One region of the Embleya sp. NPDC020630 genome, then DNA from elsewhere that is predicted to be linked to it. Evidence: riboswitches for the same ligand, from Rfam matches in the RefSeq annotation. Region 1 holds a riboswitch; the other holds the start of a gene.
The links. Region 1 has a riboswitch for glycine ahead of gcvP (aminomethyl-transferring glycine dehydrogenase). Riboswitches for the same ligand answer to the same signal wherever they lie in the genome.
Positions count from the first base shown of each region.

Region 1 (8,185 bases):
GTCCCGGTCGGCGGTTCTTCGCGTCTCGGACCCGATCGGGGTCGATCGGTTTCGGGCAGAAGCGATCAGCGGCAAAGCCGGCAGACCTACCCGTGTGCGCCGGGCTCAAACCACTCGTGCGAGCAGCGTCACTCGGCGTGCCGAACGCCCCGGTCGTTGACGCGCTGTTGGTGACTGCCTACCGTCGAAATCGACAGTTCCGGGATGACCCCTGCGCGTTGCACCTCGCCGCCTGCGGCCCGGGATTGAAGGAGACTCCTCGCGCCGTACCCGGGCGCGCGGGGACGAAAGGGAGGTCGGCGTGAGCAGCACCGGCGACATCACGGCGGCGGAGCGCGCCCGCACGGCACGTCCTCTGCCGGCGACCGACCCCGGTGCGGGCCTCCGGCGGCCGGACATCGTCCCACCCGGCACTCCGTCGGAGGACGTGGGCTACCGCGGCCCGACCGCCTGTGCGGCGGCCGGCATCACCTACCGGCAACTCGACTACTGGGCCCGCACCGGCCTGGTCGAGCCCACGGTCCGCTCGGCCCACGGCCCGGGCACGCAGCGGCTGTACGGCTTCCGCGACATCCTCGTGCTGAAGATCGTCAAGCGGCTCCTGGACACCGGCGTCTCGCTGCAGAACATCCGGATCGCGGTCGCCCACCTGCGCGGACGCGGCATCGGCGACCTGGCCGGGATGACCCTGATGAGCGACGGGGCGAGCGTGTACGAGTGCACGTCCTACGACGAGGTCATCGACCTGGTCCAGGGCGGCCAGGGGGTCTTCGGCATCGCGGTGGGGGCGGTGTGGCGCGAGGTCGAGGGCTCGCTCGCGCAGCTCCAGGGCGAGCACACCGGCACCGGGGAGCCGACCCCGCAGGTCCATCCGGGCGACGAATTGGCCCGCAGGCGTCGAGAACGCGCGGTCTGATCGGCGATACCGCCGGTGGGAACCGGTGCGCGGGGCGGGACGTCCACGTGGATGTGCCCATTCGTCGCCCCACCCTGCCCCGCTCCCGGCGTGCCCAACGGCGCGGTTACCAGGCCGTCGTCCTGCTCACGGTGGCCGGACTGGCCCCGGTGACGGGGCTGCACCTGTACGCCGGGGACCGGGTGCGCTCGGTGGAACGGGTGCCCGCGCGCGACGTCACGATGGTGCTCGGCGCGGGCGTGCGGGGGGATCGGCCGTCGGATCTGCTGGCCCGCCGACTCGACGTGGCGCTGCGGCTGTACCGGGCCGGCAAGACCCGGGTGATCCTGGTCAGCGGCGACGGCGGCGACAACCGCTACGACGAGACCGGGGTGATGCGGCGCTACCTCGTCGAGCGCGGAGTCCCGGACAAACGCGTCGTGAGCGACGATTCGGGATTCTCCACCTGGGATTCCTGCGCCCGGGCGAAGCGGATCTACGGCATCGAGCGGATGATCGTGGTCACGCAGAGCTTCCATCTGCGGCGTGCGCTGGCGCTGTGCAAGGCCGCCGGCATCGATGCCTACGGTGTTCCGGACCGATCCCTGACGTGGGGTCACATCGGACCCACCGTGTACGGAACCGGCCGCGAGGTGCTCGCCGCGATCAAGGCGACCGGAACGATCGTGTTCAAGCCGGACCCCCGGGTGACCGGTCGCCCCAGCGACGCGATCCGGCGCGCCCTGGAGGACTGACCCCGGGGGCGACCGCCCGCCCGGTGTCTCGCTGCGGCGCGCCCGAACGACCGTTCACCGGGGATGTCGGACCGGTGCGTCATGATTGCGCGGTGTGAGACAGGCGCCGGGCATCCTCCACCTCGACATGGACGCGTTCTACGCGTCGGTCGAGCAGGTCGCCAAGCCCAGCCTGGCCGGCAAGGCCGTGATCGTGGGCGGCATCGGCGCCCGGGGTGTCGTGGCCACCGCCTCCTACGAGGCCCGGGTCTTCGGCGTACGCTCCGCGATGTCCATCGGCGAGGCCCGCCGGCGCTGCCCCAACGCCGCCTTCCTCAGCCCCCGCTTCGGCCTCTACCGGCAGGTCAGCGACACCGTGATGGAACTGCTGCACCGGCTGTCCCCGCTGGTCGAACCGCTCAGCCTGGACGAGGCGTTCATCGACCTGGACGCGGGCCCGCACGGCGGCGCCCTGGACACCGCCCGGGTCACCGAGATCGCCGTGCGCCTGCGCGCCGACATCCACGCCGCCACCGGCCTGACCTGCTCGGTCGGCGCGGCCACCTCCAAACTGCTGGCCAAGATCGCCTCTGAGGCGGACAAGCCCGACGGGTTGTGCGTGGTGGTGCCCGGCACCGAACGGGCGATGCTCGACCCGCTCCCGGTGCGCGCGCTGCCCGGGGTGGGCCCGGCCACCGGCGACGTGCTGCGCCGGGCCGGCCTGGACACCGTCGCCGACCTGGCCGCGGTGGACGAGAGCGAACTGGTACGCCTGCTCGGCCAGGCGCACGGACACGGCCTGCACGTCCTGGCCGCGGGCCTGGACGCGCGCCCGGTGGTGGCCGACCGGGACGCCAAGTCGGTGTCGGTCGAGGACACCTTCGCCACCGACCTGGTCGACCGCGAGCGGATCACCAGGGAATTGGACCGCCTCTCGATCCGCTGCGTGGAGCGGCTGCGCGCGGCCGGCCGCTCCGGCCGCACCATCGTGTTGAAGCTGCGCCGCTACGACTTCAGCACGCTCACCCGCTCGGAGACGCTGCGCGGCCCCACCGACGACCCGGGCGTGGTGCGCGAGACGATCCGCCGACTGGCCGCCCAGGTGGACGTCACCGGCGGGGTGCGGCTGCTCGGGGTGGGCGTCAGCGGCCTGGCCGACTTCGCCCAGCAGGACCTGTTCGGCGCCGCCGACACGCCGGCGGAGGAGCCGGAGGACGACGACGCGGGGCCGGCGGGGGAGGAGCCCGCCGAGGCCGGCCCCGAGCGGGTCTCCTGGTCCCCGGGCCAGGACGTGGTCCACGAGGACTTCGGCCCCGGCTGGGTCCAGGGCAGCGGCGTCGGCCGCGTCACGGTGCGCTTCGAGGTCCCGGGCGGAAAGCCGGGCCGGGTGCGCACGTTCGCCCTCGCCGACCCGGCGCTGCGACCGGGGGAGCCGCTGCCCCTCCCGGGCACGGGCGACGCGGACGACCGGCCCGCCGGACCCGCCGACCCCGGCCCGCCGCCTCCGCCGCCCCCGTCGACCTGACAACCCGCACCCCTCCGGCCTGGCGTCCCGTCCGTATCCGATGCCACGCTGATACCGTTGAAGCCGCCCATTACGTTCGCGCGGGAGAGTTCTCGTGTTCGTCCGCACGAGGCGCCGAAGGAGCAACTCCTCCCCGGAATCTCTCAGGCACCCGTACCGCGTGGTCGTGGGCACTCTGGAAAGCAGGATCCGCACGTGGCTCGCCGAGTCGGGTCGGATCCTCGCCGACGGTGCAAATCGCGTTCGTGGGACCGGCCCCGCCGGTGTTCCGGGCGGGGTGAAGCTCTCAGGTACCGATGACAGAGGGGGAGGCCGGTGGGCGCGCGACCCGCGTGTCCGTCCAGGAGCGATCCAGGAGGCCTTTCGCGATGACACCGCGCACCCCTGCCCCGACGCGTGCTCACGCCGTACTCCCCTCCGGCCCCGGCTCGTTGACCGGCCTGGAGGCCGCGTCGCCGTTCACCGGCCGGCACATCGGTCCGGACACCGACGAACAGGCGAAGATGCTCGCCGCGATCGGTTACGGGTCCCTGGACGAGCTGACCGACGCGGCGGTGCCCGCCGCGATCCGCGCGCTCGCGGGCTTCGAGTTGCCGGCCGCGCGCACCGAGGCCGAGGTGCTGGCCGAACTGCGCGAGCTGGCCTCCCGCAACACCGTGCTGACCTCGATGATCGGGCTCGGCTACCACGGCACCTTCACCCCGCCGGTGATCACCCGCAACGTGCTGGAGAACCCGGCCTGGTACACCGCCTACACGCCCTACCAGCCGGAGATCTCCCAGGGCCGGTTGGAGGCGCTGCTCAACTTCCAGACCGTGGTCACCGACCTGACCGGCCTGGACGTGGCCGGCGCCTCGCTGCTCGACGAGTCCACCGCCGCCGCCGAGGCGATGACGCTGGCCCGCCGGGCGGGCCGGGCCAAGAGCGACGTGTTCGTCGTGGACGCGGCCACGCTGCCGCAGACCATCGCCGTGGTGCGCACACGCGCGCGGGCGCTGGGCATCGAGGTCGTGGTCGCCGACACCGCCGACGGGCTGCCCGAGGGCGGCTGCTTCGGGGTGCTGCTCCAGTACCCGGGCACCGACGGTCTGGTTCGCGACCTGACCCCGGTGATCGAGGCCGCGCACGCGCAGGGCGCGCTGGTGGCGGTCGCCGCCGACCTGCTCGCGCTCACCGTGCTGCGCGCGCCCGGCGCGATGGGCGCCGACATCGCGGTCGGCACCACCCAGCGGTTCGGGGTGCCGATGGCCTTCGGCGGCCCGCACGCGGGCTACCTGGCGGTCCGCGAGAAGCTGACCCGCAGCATGCCGGGCCGCCTGGTGGGGGTGTCGGTGGACGCCGACGGCGCGCCCGCGTACCGGCTCGCGCTGCAGACCCGCGAGCAGCACATCCGCCGGGAGAAGGCGACCAGCAACATCTGCACCGCCCAGGTGCTGCTCGCGGTGATGGCCGGGATGTACGCGGTCTACCACGGGCCGGACGGGCTCGCCTCGATCGCGCGCCGCACGCACCGCTACGCGGCCGTGCTGGCGGGCGGGCTGCGGGCCGGCGGCGTCGAGGTGGTGCACGGCGACTTCTTCGACACGGTCACCGCCCGGGTGCCGGGTCGGGCCGAGCAAGTGCTCGCGGCGGCCCGCGCGGCCGGCGTCAACCTGCGGCCGGTGGACGCGGACCACGTGGCGATCACGTGTGACGAGACCACGCTGCGGGCGCACGTCGAGGCGGTCTGGGGCGCGTTCGGGGTGAGCGGCGACGTGGCCGCGCTCGACGCCGAGACCGCCGACGCGCTGCCCTCGGGGCTGCTGCGCGACACCGAGTTCCTGACCCACCCGGTCTTCCACACGCACCGCTCCGAGACCGACATGCTGCGCTACCTGCGTCGGCTCGCGGACAAGGACTACGCGCTGGACCGGGGCATGATCCCGCTCGGCTCGTGCACGATGAAGCTCAACGCCACGGTCGAGATGGAGCCGATCACCTGGCCCGAGTTCGCGAACATGCACCCCTTCGCGCCGGTCGACCAGGCGGCGGGCTACCTGGAGTTGATCGACGGGCTGGCCGACTCGCTGGCCCGGATCACCGGCTACGCCAAGGTCTCGCTCCAGCCCAACGCCGGCTCCCAGGGCGAACTCGCCGGGCTGCTCGCGGTCCGCGCGTACCACCACGCCAACGGCGACACCGCACGCGACGTGTGCCTGATCCCCTCCTCCGCGCACGGCACCAACGCGGCCAGCGCGGTGATGGCGGGGATGCGCGTGGTGGTGGTCAAGACCGGTGAGAACGGCGACGTGGACCTGGCCGACCTGCACGCGAAGATCGAGCAGTACCGGGACACGCTCGCGGTGCTGATGGTGACCTACCCGTCCACGCACGGCGTGTTCGAGGAGGGCATCGAGCAGGTGTGCGCGGCCATCCACGAGGCCGGCGGCCAGGTGTACGTGGACGGCGCGAACCTGAACGCGCTGGTCGGCCTGGCCCAGCCCGGCGGCGCGATCGGCGCCGACGTGTCGCACCTGAACCTGCACAAGACGTTCTGCATCCCGCACGGCGGCGGCGGCCCCGGCGTCGGCCCGGTCGCGGTGCGCGCGCACCTGGCGCCGTACCTGCCCAACCACCCGCTCCAGCCCACCGCGGGCCCGGAGACGGGCGTGGGACCGATCTCGGCGGCCCCGTGGGGCTCCGCGGCGATCCTGCCGATCCCGTGGACCTACCTGCGCCTGATGGGCCCGGAGGGGCTCAAGGAGGCCACCCAGGTGGCCGTGCTCGGCGCCAACTACATCGCCAGGCGGCTCGCGCCGCACTTCCCGGTGCTCTACACCGGCCCGAACGACCTGGTCGCCCACGAGTGCATCATCGACCTGCGCGGGATCACCAAGGCCACCGGCGTCAGCGTGGACGACGTGGCCAAGCGGCTGATCGACTACGGGTTCCACGCGCCGACGATGTCCTTCCCGGTGCCGGGCACGCTGATGATCGAGCCGACCGAGAGCGAGAACCTGCACGAGATCGACCGGTTCTGCGACGCGATGATCGCGATCAAGGGCGAGATCGACCGGGTCGCCTCGGGTGACCTGCCGGCCGACGACAACCCGCTGGCGAACGCCCCGCACACCGCCGCGCTGCTGGCCGGCGAGTGGGCGCACGCCTACACGCGCGAGGAGGCGGTCTTCCCCGCCGGGGTGGTGCCGGCCGAGAAGTACTGGCCGCCGGTGCGCCGGATCGACGGCGCCCAGGGCGACCGCAACCTGGTCTGCTCGTGCCCGCCGATCGAGGCGTACGGCGCCAACTGATCCGCGGGCCCGCGCGGCCCGTCCCCGAGCCGGCGCTCAGGGGCGGGCCGCGCCGTAGGTCAGCAGGCGGGCCACCGAGGCGGCGAAGCCGGGCCTGGCGGCCAGGTCGCTGCCCAGGACGCCGAACATCAGCGCGCCGCTGAGCGATTCGAACAGCAGATCCGCGTCCAGGTCGGGGCGGGCCTGACCCCGCGCGATCGCGTCCGCGACGAAGGCCCGGAAGATCGCCCGGACGGGATCCATTCGGGCCACGAGCAGATCCTTGAGTTCGGGCTGGTCGCGGTACTCGGCGAGCAGCCCGGGGACCGCCGCCGCGGTCTCCGGGCGGCGGAAGGACTCGAGCGCGGCCTCGGCGAAGCGCGACACGCCCGTGGCGAAGTCCTCGTGCGGCAGCGGCCGGAAGCTCATCTCGCGGGCCGGGTACACCGCCTCGTGCACCAGGTGCGCCTTCGACGGCCAGCGGCGGTACACGGTCGGCCTGGTCACCCCCGCGCGGCGGGCGACCGCGTCGATACTGACCCGGTTGTACCCCTGCTCGGCGACCAGTTCGCGGGCCGCGGCCAAAATCGACTCGTCGGTGCGCGGGTCACGCGGGCGACCGGGCCGAGGGGTGTCGCCAGTGTCGCCAATGCCCATGGGGACAAAACTCCGAGTCTCGCGCGCAGCCGGTGCCGCTCGGACTGTATCGGGACCGCGGGCGCGGGGGCTCCGGGTCGACCCGGGCTCCGCGCCGCCGCCGGACCGGGTCGCGGGCAGACGAGAGCCGGAGGTCGTTCCGAGGGACCTCCGGCTCGTCAGGGCCGTGCGAACGGTTCAGGCCGCCGAAACCAACCCCACCCGGGGTCGGTGCGGGGCGATGGTGCGTCCGTCCGGCAGCAGTTCGCCCGTGTCCTCGAACAGGACGACGCCGTTGCACAGCAGGCTCCATCCCTGTTCGAAATGAGCGGCCACGACGACGGCGGCCTCACGATCGGGGCTGTCCGCCGGGGGGCAATGCGGTCGGTGCTGGCACATCCTCGTACCTTCTCTGTCTGCGCGGAGCGCGCCGGGCCCCATTGCCCGGCAGATCACAGTCTCCGCCTTGAAACCGCCTCGCGCAGGACTTATCGCGGTTCTCACCCGACTGCGCCCAAGATGTGACCACACGTGTGAACGGCCGGGTGTGATCAGCTGTCCGGAGCCCCCACGGCGGCCGGCCGGCGGGTACGCGCGGCCAGGACTTCGGCCAGTTCGGCCGCGGTGTATCCGCGCAGCGCCTGCACCCCGCAGGGCGCCGGGGCGAGCGGGATGAGCAGGTCGACACCGCCCGCCTCGTCCGCCAGCCAAAGCGCGACCATGTACATCCCGGGGACGTTCAGCAGGCGCGCCTCGTCGCGGCGCAGCAAAGTCCCCGGCAGTGCGCGGGCCGCTGCGGCGGCGGGCGCGGTGGCGACGGTGAACGGGCCCTCGACGAATCGGCCGACGCCGTGGCCGGTCGGGCCGGTGCGGACCTCGATGCCGCCGACGACCGTGTCGCCGGACCACATGAGCCAGCGCCAACCCACCTGCCGAGCGCTGCGGACACCGCGCTCGGAGACCAGGTCGAGCAGGTCGATCTCGAAGACGCGGTGCGGGAATCCGGCCGTGAGCGCGGCTTGATCGGCGCGGCAGTCGACGGGAAGCGATTCACGGGAATCGAGTACGGCTCGCGCCGCTCGTCGGGCCGATTCGGGAGCCTCGGGCACACGCAGGACCATGAGAC
Region 1 covers NZ_JBIRUB010000001.1:1,187,842-1,196,026, forward strand. The annotation lists gene ACH4XV_RS04820 (MerR family transcriptional regulator) at 302-916, shown strand; gene ACH4XV_RS04825 (vancomycin high temperature exclusion protein) at 964-1,650, shown strand; gene ACH4XV_RS04830 (DNA polymerase IV) at 1,745-3,154, shown strand; glycine riboswitch at 3,226-3,323, shown strand; gene gcvP (aminomethyl-transferring glycine dehydrogenase) at 3,523-6,444, shown strand; gene ACH4XV_RS04840 (TetR/AcrR family transcriptional regulator) at 6,481-7,080, opposite strand; gene ACH4XV_RS04845 (DUF5999 family protein) at 7,258-7,458, opposite strand; gene ACH4XV_RS04850 (hypothetical protein) at 7,611-8,180, opposite strand.

Region 2 (8,185 bases), on a different contig from region 1:
GAGAGCAGGGTGGCGAGGAAGGCGACCAGCATGGAGACGCGGGCGCCGTAGCAGATGCGGGAGAAGATGTCCCGGCCGTTGACCGGCTCCAGACCCAGCGGGTGATCCCAACTCGCGCCGCCGAAGCTGCCGTTGGGGATGTTCAGCACCGGGTCGAGCAGATCGTCGTGGTACTCGGTGGGTCCACCGCCGATCGCGTCGGTGATCAGCGGCGCGAAGATCGCGATGAGCACCATGAGGATGATCACCACGCCACCGGCCATCGCGACCCTGTCGCGGCGGAATCGGGCCCACGCGATCTGACCGAGCGACCGACCCTCGATGCGTGCGCCGGCTGCCTCGGCGATCGCCTCGGGGTGCGCCTCTCGGGCCACACCGGTGGTCTCGATCGGTGCCGTCATGGATCGACCCTCCCCGCTCACGGATGCGACGGCGGCTCGGGATCGCCGCGTCCCGTCGCCATACCCGGCATTGCGATCCCGATGATCTTCGGGATCTGTCGTCCGGGTGAGACTCCTCCGTGACGCGGGTCACGAACAGAGGTGGAGGAATACCTTTACTGAACCGTGATTACGCAGACACGATTCACTGGTTGATCCGCGTAGATCGGTCACGAAATCACAACAAGGCAGCGGTTGATGACGTGACGTCAGTTTTTTGGGGGCATCACTGCCTGTTGCCCCGGCTCGCCACGTTCCGCCGATCTTCGCTCACTGCGCGTGGTGTGTGCCCGCGGCGGCCATGTGAATCACCGTGCGGGACGGGCGCCTTCGTCGAGCATGTCGATCACCGGCCGTGGCGGGCGGCCTCGTCGAGCATGTCGATGCCGATGAACGGCCGGGTGTGCTCGCGCATCCACGCGGCGATCGGGTCGAAGGGGTCGTCGAGCGCGACCGAGGAGAGCGTCAGACCGGGCGGCGCGGCGGCCGACGCGCGGGCCATCGCGTCGCGCATGCGCTGCATCGTGGCGGGCTGATTGTCCGTCAGGCGCAGCCCGATCACGAGGCGTTCGGGGCCGACGGTGGGGCGCACCCAGGCCCGGTGGGCGGCGCGCACCACCTGGGTCTGGAACAGCTGACCGCCGAGCAGGGAGTAGAACGCCGGGTCCCACAGCGTGGGTTCGCCGACCTCCAGGGGCCCGGCCATCAGTCGGTCCAGGCCGCCGACGATGCGGCGCAGGTCGAGGTAGGGCACGCCGACGCCGCCGCCCTGGGCGTGCGGATTCAGCCACAGACCCCAGCGGTCGGTGTACAGCGAGGACGCGATCTCGGGCACCGGACAGATCTCGAACGAGCGGTCCCAGCCACTGAGACGCAGCTGTTCCTCGGACGTGAACGCCGGGGCGTAGCGCCATCCGGCCACGTCCATGTTCCCGTACTGCGCGTCCGGGCTGCCGGGTTGCCCCTGCCACAGCAACATCCACACGGGCGCGCCGACGAGCGCTTGCAGCAGCCGCTCGTAGGCGTCGTAGCGCCCGGGGGCCACCTGGCTCAACGCCTGCTCGACCTGGTTCACGACGTCCTCCCCGAACCCCATGTTTTTCGACACCGATGCCGGCCGCGGCCGGACGGGCTCAGCGCTGGTCGGCCCGCAGATAGAACGGCTGCGTCCGCTCCAGCATCCAGTCCCCCACAGGATCCTGCGCCACGTCCAGAAGCACCACGTTGACCGGCCACGGGCACGCGGCGCGGCCGAGCGCACGCTCCAGGGCGCCGATCGCGGCCAGCCGGTCCTCCTCCTGCCACCGGTCCAGTTCGACGCCGACGAACAGGACCGGCGGATCGGACTCGACCTCGCCCAGGCCGCGCCGGGCGCTGAGCACCACGGGGACGTGGATGAACTCGGCGGCGGCGGCGATCAGGAAGTCCATCGGCTCCTGGTCGGGCTCGTACAAGCGCACCCGTGCGCCGCGGCGGCCCGCGCCGGGCAGCCGGGCCAGCTCCAGCACACCCGGCGGCGGGATCGGGATGCCCGCCTCGCCGCCCGGGTTGACCACGATGCCGATGTGCGGCGGCAGCCCTCGGGCGAACTCGCGCATCGGTGCCACGGTGCCCGCCATCGGCCCCGCGAGCCGGTGGAACTGCTCCTCCGAGGAGAACACCGGCACATACGGCCGACCGTCGATCTCGGCGGTGGGCAGGGTCAGTTCGGTGTCGGCGGCGCTGCCCCCCTCGGGCAGCGGCACCCACACGTCCGCCTCGGCGAGGGCCTCGAACAGGGCCTCGGCCCGGGACGGGTCGCGCATCGCCGCGACGAGCGCGCTCTCCACGGGATTGGCCGGGAACGGCATGGTGGTGCTCCTCTTGGTGTCCGGCGCAGTTTACGACTTGTCCGCATCCCGCCGTCGGGACTGTCCGGGTAGGGGGTCTGCGAAAACGATCCGGCGCAGCCGCCGCGCGGCCGGGCGGTCGAGCAGTACACACGAGGTGAAGCCGCCCGGGGCGGAGGCGAGGGCGGGTCCGGCGTCCAGCCACGGGGCGAGCCGGGCGAGCAGCGCGCGCCATTCCCGGTGGTGTCGGGCGAACACCGCGGTGGACACTCCGCGACCGCGCGCACGTTGGCCGGAAAGCGCCTGATGGGCCGTGACGTCCAGGAGCAGCGCGTGTGCCGGGATGCCGCGCCGCCGGGCCGCGCGCACCAGTACCCGGCGCAGGATCGGATTGCGGCCGCTGTCGTGCACCACCACCGCCCCTGGGCCGCGCAGCGCCCGGGCCACCTCGCCGTAGTGCGACAGCCGCACCAGCGGCCGATAGGCCCGGTACGGCAGCCGCCCCACCCGCAGCGCCCAGCGGGCCCGGACCAGATCGGCGTCCAGGACCGCGACCGAGGGCCCGGCGGCGACCACCCGGGCCAGGAGCGTGCTCTTGCCCGCGCCCGGCAGGCCGGTCACCACGAGCACGCACGAGGCCGGATAGGACAGCACGTCCACCCGCCGGACCCCGTCCCGCTCCCCCTCCCGATGCCGCTCCTCCCGCAGGTCGTGCACGGACCGGGGGATCAACATGCCGCCCACCGCGGCGCCGGTATGCGCCCCCGCCGAATCCGTCTCCACGAATCCTCCCCTGATGTCCCGAACCCTCGTGCCCTGCGCATGGTGTCGCACCGAGGGCGCGAGCGGGCGCCGGCGCTCCCCCGGCACCGGCGGGGGATTGACGACACGCGCTAGCATGCCGGGCACAACCTCATAACGGCCGTCGACCCCACGCGGAAGAGTCCTCGCCATCGAGCGGGGCGCCGAAGGAGCAACTCCTCCCCGGAATCTCTCAGGCACCGATACCGCATGGGTCAGGCACTTCTGGAAAGCAGGCGCACCGTCGGTGCGGCTCACCCACGGTGCAAATCCCGGCCCGACGCGGCAGCGGCGGACGGGATGAAGCTCTCAGGTTCCGATGACAGAAGGGGAGGGCACCCCACTTTTCGACCGATTTTGGCCGAAAAGGGCTGAACGCCATGGCAGGGAGCCCCCTTTGTCCTCGAATTCGTTCTCGTACGGGCCGCAGCACCCGTCACCTTTCGTCGCACCTCGGGCCCGCGCCCGGGTCCGCGCCGTCCGGCATGCCCCGGACCGGTCCGCGCCCGCCGGGGGCTTCCGCCGGCGTCCCTTCGAAGGAGTCTTCGCATGACCACCGACCGCCGGACCCCGCTCGACGCCGTGCACGACGCGCTCGGGGCCACGATGACCGACTTCGCCGGGTGGCGGATGCCGCTGCGGTACGGGAGCGAGCGGGACGAGCACACCGCGGTGCGCACCACGGCCGGCCTGTTCGACCTCACCCACATGGGCGAGATCGAGGTCACCGGCCCGGAGGCCGCCCGCGCGCTCGACCACGCCCTGGTCGGTTTCGTCTCGAAGATCGGGATCGACCGCGCCCGGTACACGATGATCTGCACCGAGGAGGGCGGCATCGTCGACGACCTGATCGTGTACCGCCTCGGCGAAGAGCACTTCGTGGTGGTGGCCAACGCGTCCAACGCCGACGTGGTGGCGGGGAGCCTGAAGTACCGCGCGAGCGACTTCGACGCGACGGTGCGCGACGCCTCCGAGGAGTACACGCTGCTGGCCGTGCAGGGGCCCGCGTCGACGGAGATCGTCGGTTCGCTGACCGACGCCGATCTGCCCGCGCTCAAGTACTACGCGATCCTGCGCACCGAGGTCGCGGGCGTGCCCGTGCTGCTCGCCCGCACCGGCTACACCGGCGAGGACGGCTTCGAGCTGTTCGCCGCGCCCGGCGACGCGGTCGCGCTGTGGGACGCGCTGCTGGCCGCGGGCAAGCCGCACGGCCTGGTCCCGGCGGGCCTGTCCTGCCGGGACACGCTGCGCCTGGAGGCGGGCATGCCGCTGTACGGCCACGAGCTGACCCGGGACACCACGCCGTACGAGGCCAACCTGGGCCGGGTGGTCCGGCTGGACAAGCCCGAGGACTTCGTCGGCCGCGAGGCGCTGGCCGCGGCGGAGGCGGACGTGCGCCGCACGCTGGTCGGGCTGACCTCGCCGGGCAAGCGGGTCCCGCGCGCGGGCTACCCGGTGGTGGACGCGGACAGCGGCGAGCGGGTCGGCGAGGTCACCTCCGGCGCGCCGTCGCCGACGCTCGGCATGCCGATCGCGATGGCCTACGTGGCGGTGGAGCGGGCCGAACCGGGCACCAGGCTGGCGGTGGACATCCGCGGCAAGGCCGAGCCGGTCGAGGTGGTGGCGCTGCCGTTCTACAAGCGCGGCTGAGCCGAACCCCTCCCTATATCACCGGAAAACGTCCCAAATCATCCTGAGGGACGGACTTACCTCATTCGAATGGAGAATGGACCCGTGCACGCACCCCAGCACCTGCGCTACAGCAAGGAACACGAGTGGCTCGACGAGGCGGCCTCCCCCGCCGTCGTGGGCATCACCCAACACGCGGCCGAGGCGCTCGGCGACGTGGTGTTCGTCGAGCTTCCCGAGGTCGGCCGGGTGGTCGTCGCCGGTGAGCCGTGCGGCGAACTGGAGTCCACGAAGTCGGTCAGCGACATGTACGCGCCGGTCTCCGGCGAGGTCGTCGAGATCAACGACGCCGTCGTCGAGGACCCGGCCCTGGTGAACTCCGACCCCTTCGGGGCGGGCTGGCTGTTCAAGGTGCGCATCGACGGCGAGGCCGAGGGCCTGCTGTCGGCCGACGAATACGCCGCGTTCTGCGGCGAATGATCGAGATCGACCCGATCGAGGAGCTGACAACCGTGACGATCCTGGACCGTCCCCTGGGCGAGGTGGACCCGCAGGTCGCCGCCGCCGTCGCCGACGAGCTGCACCGCCAGCAGAACACCCTGGAGATGATCGCCTCCGAGAACTTCGCCCCCGTGGCGGTGCTGGAGGCGCAGGGCTCCGTTCTCACCAACAAGTACGCCGAGGGCTACCCCGGCCGGCGCTACTACGGCGGCTGCGAGCACGTCGACGTGGTCGAGCAGCTCGCCATCGACCGGGTCAAGGAGCTGTTCGGCGCCGAGGCCGCCAACGTGCAGCCGCACTCGGGCGCGTCGGCCAACGCCGCCGCGATGTTCGCGCTGCTCTCCCCCGGCGACACGATCCTCGGCCTGGACCTGGCCCACGGCGGCCACCTCACCCACGGCATGCGGATCAACTTCTCCGGCAAGCTCTACAACGTGGTCGCCTACCACGTCGACGAGAAGACCCACCGCGTCGACATGGAGGAGGTCGAGCGGCTCGCCAAGGAGCACCGGCCGAAGCTGATCATCGCCGGCTGGTCGGCCTATCCCCGGCAGCTCGACTTCCCCGAGTTCCGCCGGATCGCCGACGAGGTCGGCGCCTTCCTGATGGTCGACATGGCGCACTTCGCCGGTCTGGTCGCCGCGGGCCTGCACCCCAGCCCCGTGCCGTACGCCGACGTGGTCACCACCACGACGCACAAGACCCTGGGCGGCCCGCGCGGCGGCGTGATCCTGTCCAAGGCGGAATACGCCAAGAAGATCAACTCGGCGGTCTTCCCGGGCCAGCAGGGCGGTCCCCTGGAGCACGTGATCGCGGGCAAGGCGGTGGCGTTCAAGGTCGCCGCCTCCGACGACTTCAAGGACCGCCAGAAGCGGACCCTGGAGGGCTCGGCCATCCTCGCCGAGCGGCTGACCCGCAAGGACGTCACCGACGTGGGCATCACCGTGCTCACCGGCGGCACCGACGTGCACCTGGTCCTGGTCGACCTGCGCGACTCGGAGCTGGACGGGCAGCAGGGCGAGGACCGCCTGCACTCGATCGGCATCACGGTCAACCGCAACGCGGTCCCGTTCGACCCGCGCCCGCCGATGGTCACCTCCGGCCTGCGGATCGGCACCCCGGCCCTGGCCACCCGCGGCTTCGGCAAGGCGGACTTCGAGGAGGTCGCCGACATCATCGCCGAGGCCCTGCTCCCCGACTTCGACGACACCCGCAAGGCCGCGCTCACCGCCCGGGTCACCGCCCTGGCCGAAAAGCACCCGCTTTACCCGAACCTCTGATCCTGCGGATCGGGTTCGTCGACACGACGAAAACCGGGGCGCCGACTCGACACCTGCCGAGTCGGCGCCCCGTTTCGTCGCGGCCCCGCCGGGGTCGCCGCGGTCAGCGGCCGGAGAACTTGGGCTTTTCCTTGGCCACGAAGGCGCGCATGCCGGTGGTGCGGTCCTCGGTGGCGAACAGGGCGGTGAACTGGAGGCGTTCGATCTCCAGGCCCGTGTTCAGGTCGGTTTCGAGGCCGCGGTCGATGGACTCCTTCGCGGCGCGCAGGGCGTGGGCCGGGCCGTTGGCGAATTGCCCGGCCCACTTCACGGCCTCCGCGTAGACGTCCTCGGCCGGGACGACCCGGTCGACCAGGCCGATGGACAGGGCCTCGTCGGCGGCGACGAAGCGGCCCGTGTAGATCAGGTCCTTGGCCTTGGAGGGGCCGATCAGGCGGGGCAGGCGCTGGGTGCCGCCGGCGCCCGGGATGATGCCCAGCGTGATCTCGGGCTGGCCGAGTTTGGCGTTGTCGGCGCACACGCGCACGTCGGCGCACAGGGCCAACTCGCAACCGCCGCCGAGCGCGAAGCCGGTGATCGCGGCGACCACCGGCTTGGGGATCTCGGCGACGGCGGTGAACGCGGATTGCAGCGCGGCGCCCCGGTCGGCCATGTCCGTGTAGGTCATCTCGGCCATCTCCTTGATGTCCGCGCCCGCCGCGAACACCTTCCCCCCGCCGTAGATCACCACGGCGCGCACGTCGGCCCGCTCGCCCGCCTCCTGCGCCACCGCCCGCAGCTCCTCCTGGAGTTGCCGGTTCAGCGCGTTCATCGGCGGCCGGCTCAGCCGGATCGTGCCGACGCCGTCGGCCACTTCCAGGTTCACGAATTCGCCCATGACGCTCTCCTCTGGTCAGCCCTGATGTGCCGATCCGACCATAGGCGTCGCCGGCTCGGCGGGCGGTGAGCGGGGCCACGACACCGCCGCGGCCCCGTCCGCCGGACGCCTCAGTGCGTGGGGGTCGTCGTGCCCTGCGTGCTGCCGGGCGTGCCGGTCGCGGTCCACTTGTCCCAGCTCAGGTTCCAGTCGGCGAAGCCGTTGTCGGCGTCGACCGTGCGCTCGTCGGAGCCGGAGATCTCGACCATGTCACCGGGGATCACCCGGTCGTACAGCCACTTGGCGTTCTCCTTGGTCATCGACACGCACCCGTGGCTGGTGTTCTCGCTGCCGAAGACACTCGGGTCGGCCCAGTAGTTGCCGTGCACGAAGGTGCCCGAGGTGGTGACCCGCATCGCGAACGGCACGTCGTCGATGTCGTACTCGCTGCCCAGGCCCACCGTCTGCGAGTTCATCCGGGTCTTCTCGAACTTCTCGGTGATCGCCATCTTCCCGTTCCACGTGCTGTACTTCGGCGACTTGCCGGCCGTGATCGGGATGGTCTTGATCAACTGCTCGTTCTCGTAGACCTTCATGGTGTGCGCCTTCACGTCCACCATGGCGATCCGCTTGGTGGCGGCGACCTTGAAGCTGTAGCTCTTGAACTGGTTGGCGATCGCGCCGTTGCCCACGTCGACGCCGCGCAGGTTCAGGTTGACCTTCACATTCGTGCCGGGTGCCCAGTAGTCCCTGGGCCGGTAGTCCACCCGGGTGTTGTCGAACCAGTGCCAGGCACCCTCCACCTTCGGCTCGACGTCGACCGACAGCGCCTTCTCCACCGCGGCCCGG
Region 2 covers NZ_JBIRUB010000002.1:680,158-688,342, reverse strand. The annotation lists gene ACH4XV_RS09200 (ABC transporter permease) at 1-401, opposite strand, end outside; gene ACH4XV_RS09195 (enhanced serine sensitivity protein SseB C-terminal domain-containing protein) at 787-1,515, opposite strand; gene ACH4XV_RS09190 (enhanced serine sensitivity protein SseB) at 1,574-2,290, opposite strand; gene ACH4XV_RS09185 (AAA family ATPase) at 2,321-3,052, opposite strand; glycine riboswitch at 3,196-3,289, shown strand; gene gcvT (glycine cleavage system aminomethyltransferase GcvT) at 3,620-4,720, shown strand; gene gcvH (glycine cleavage system protein GcvH) at 4,805-5,179, shown strand; gene glyA (serine hydroxymethyltransferase) at 5,176-6,480, shown strand; gene ACH4XV_RS09165 (enoyl-CoA hydratase/isomerase family protein) at 6,584-7,357, opposite strand; gene ACH4XV_RS09160 (Ig-like domain-containing protein) at 7,468-8,185, opposite strand, start outside.
Region 2: it holds a riboswitch for glycine, as region 1 does, so the genes downstream of both, gcvT (glycine cleavage system aminomethyltransferase GcvT) here and gcvP (aminomethyl-transferring glycine dehydrogenase) in region 1, are expected to answer to the same signal.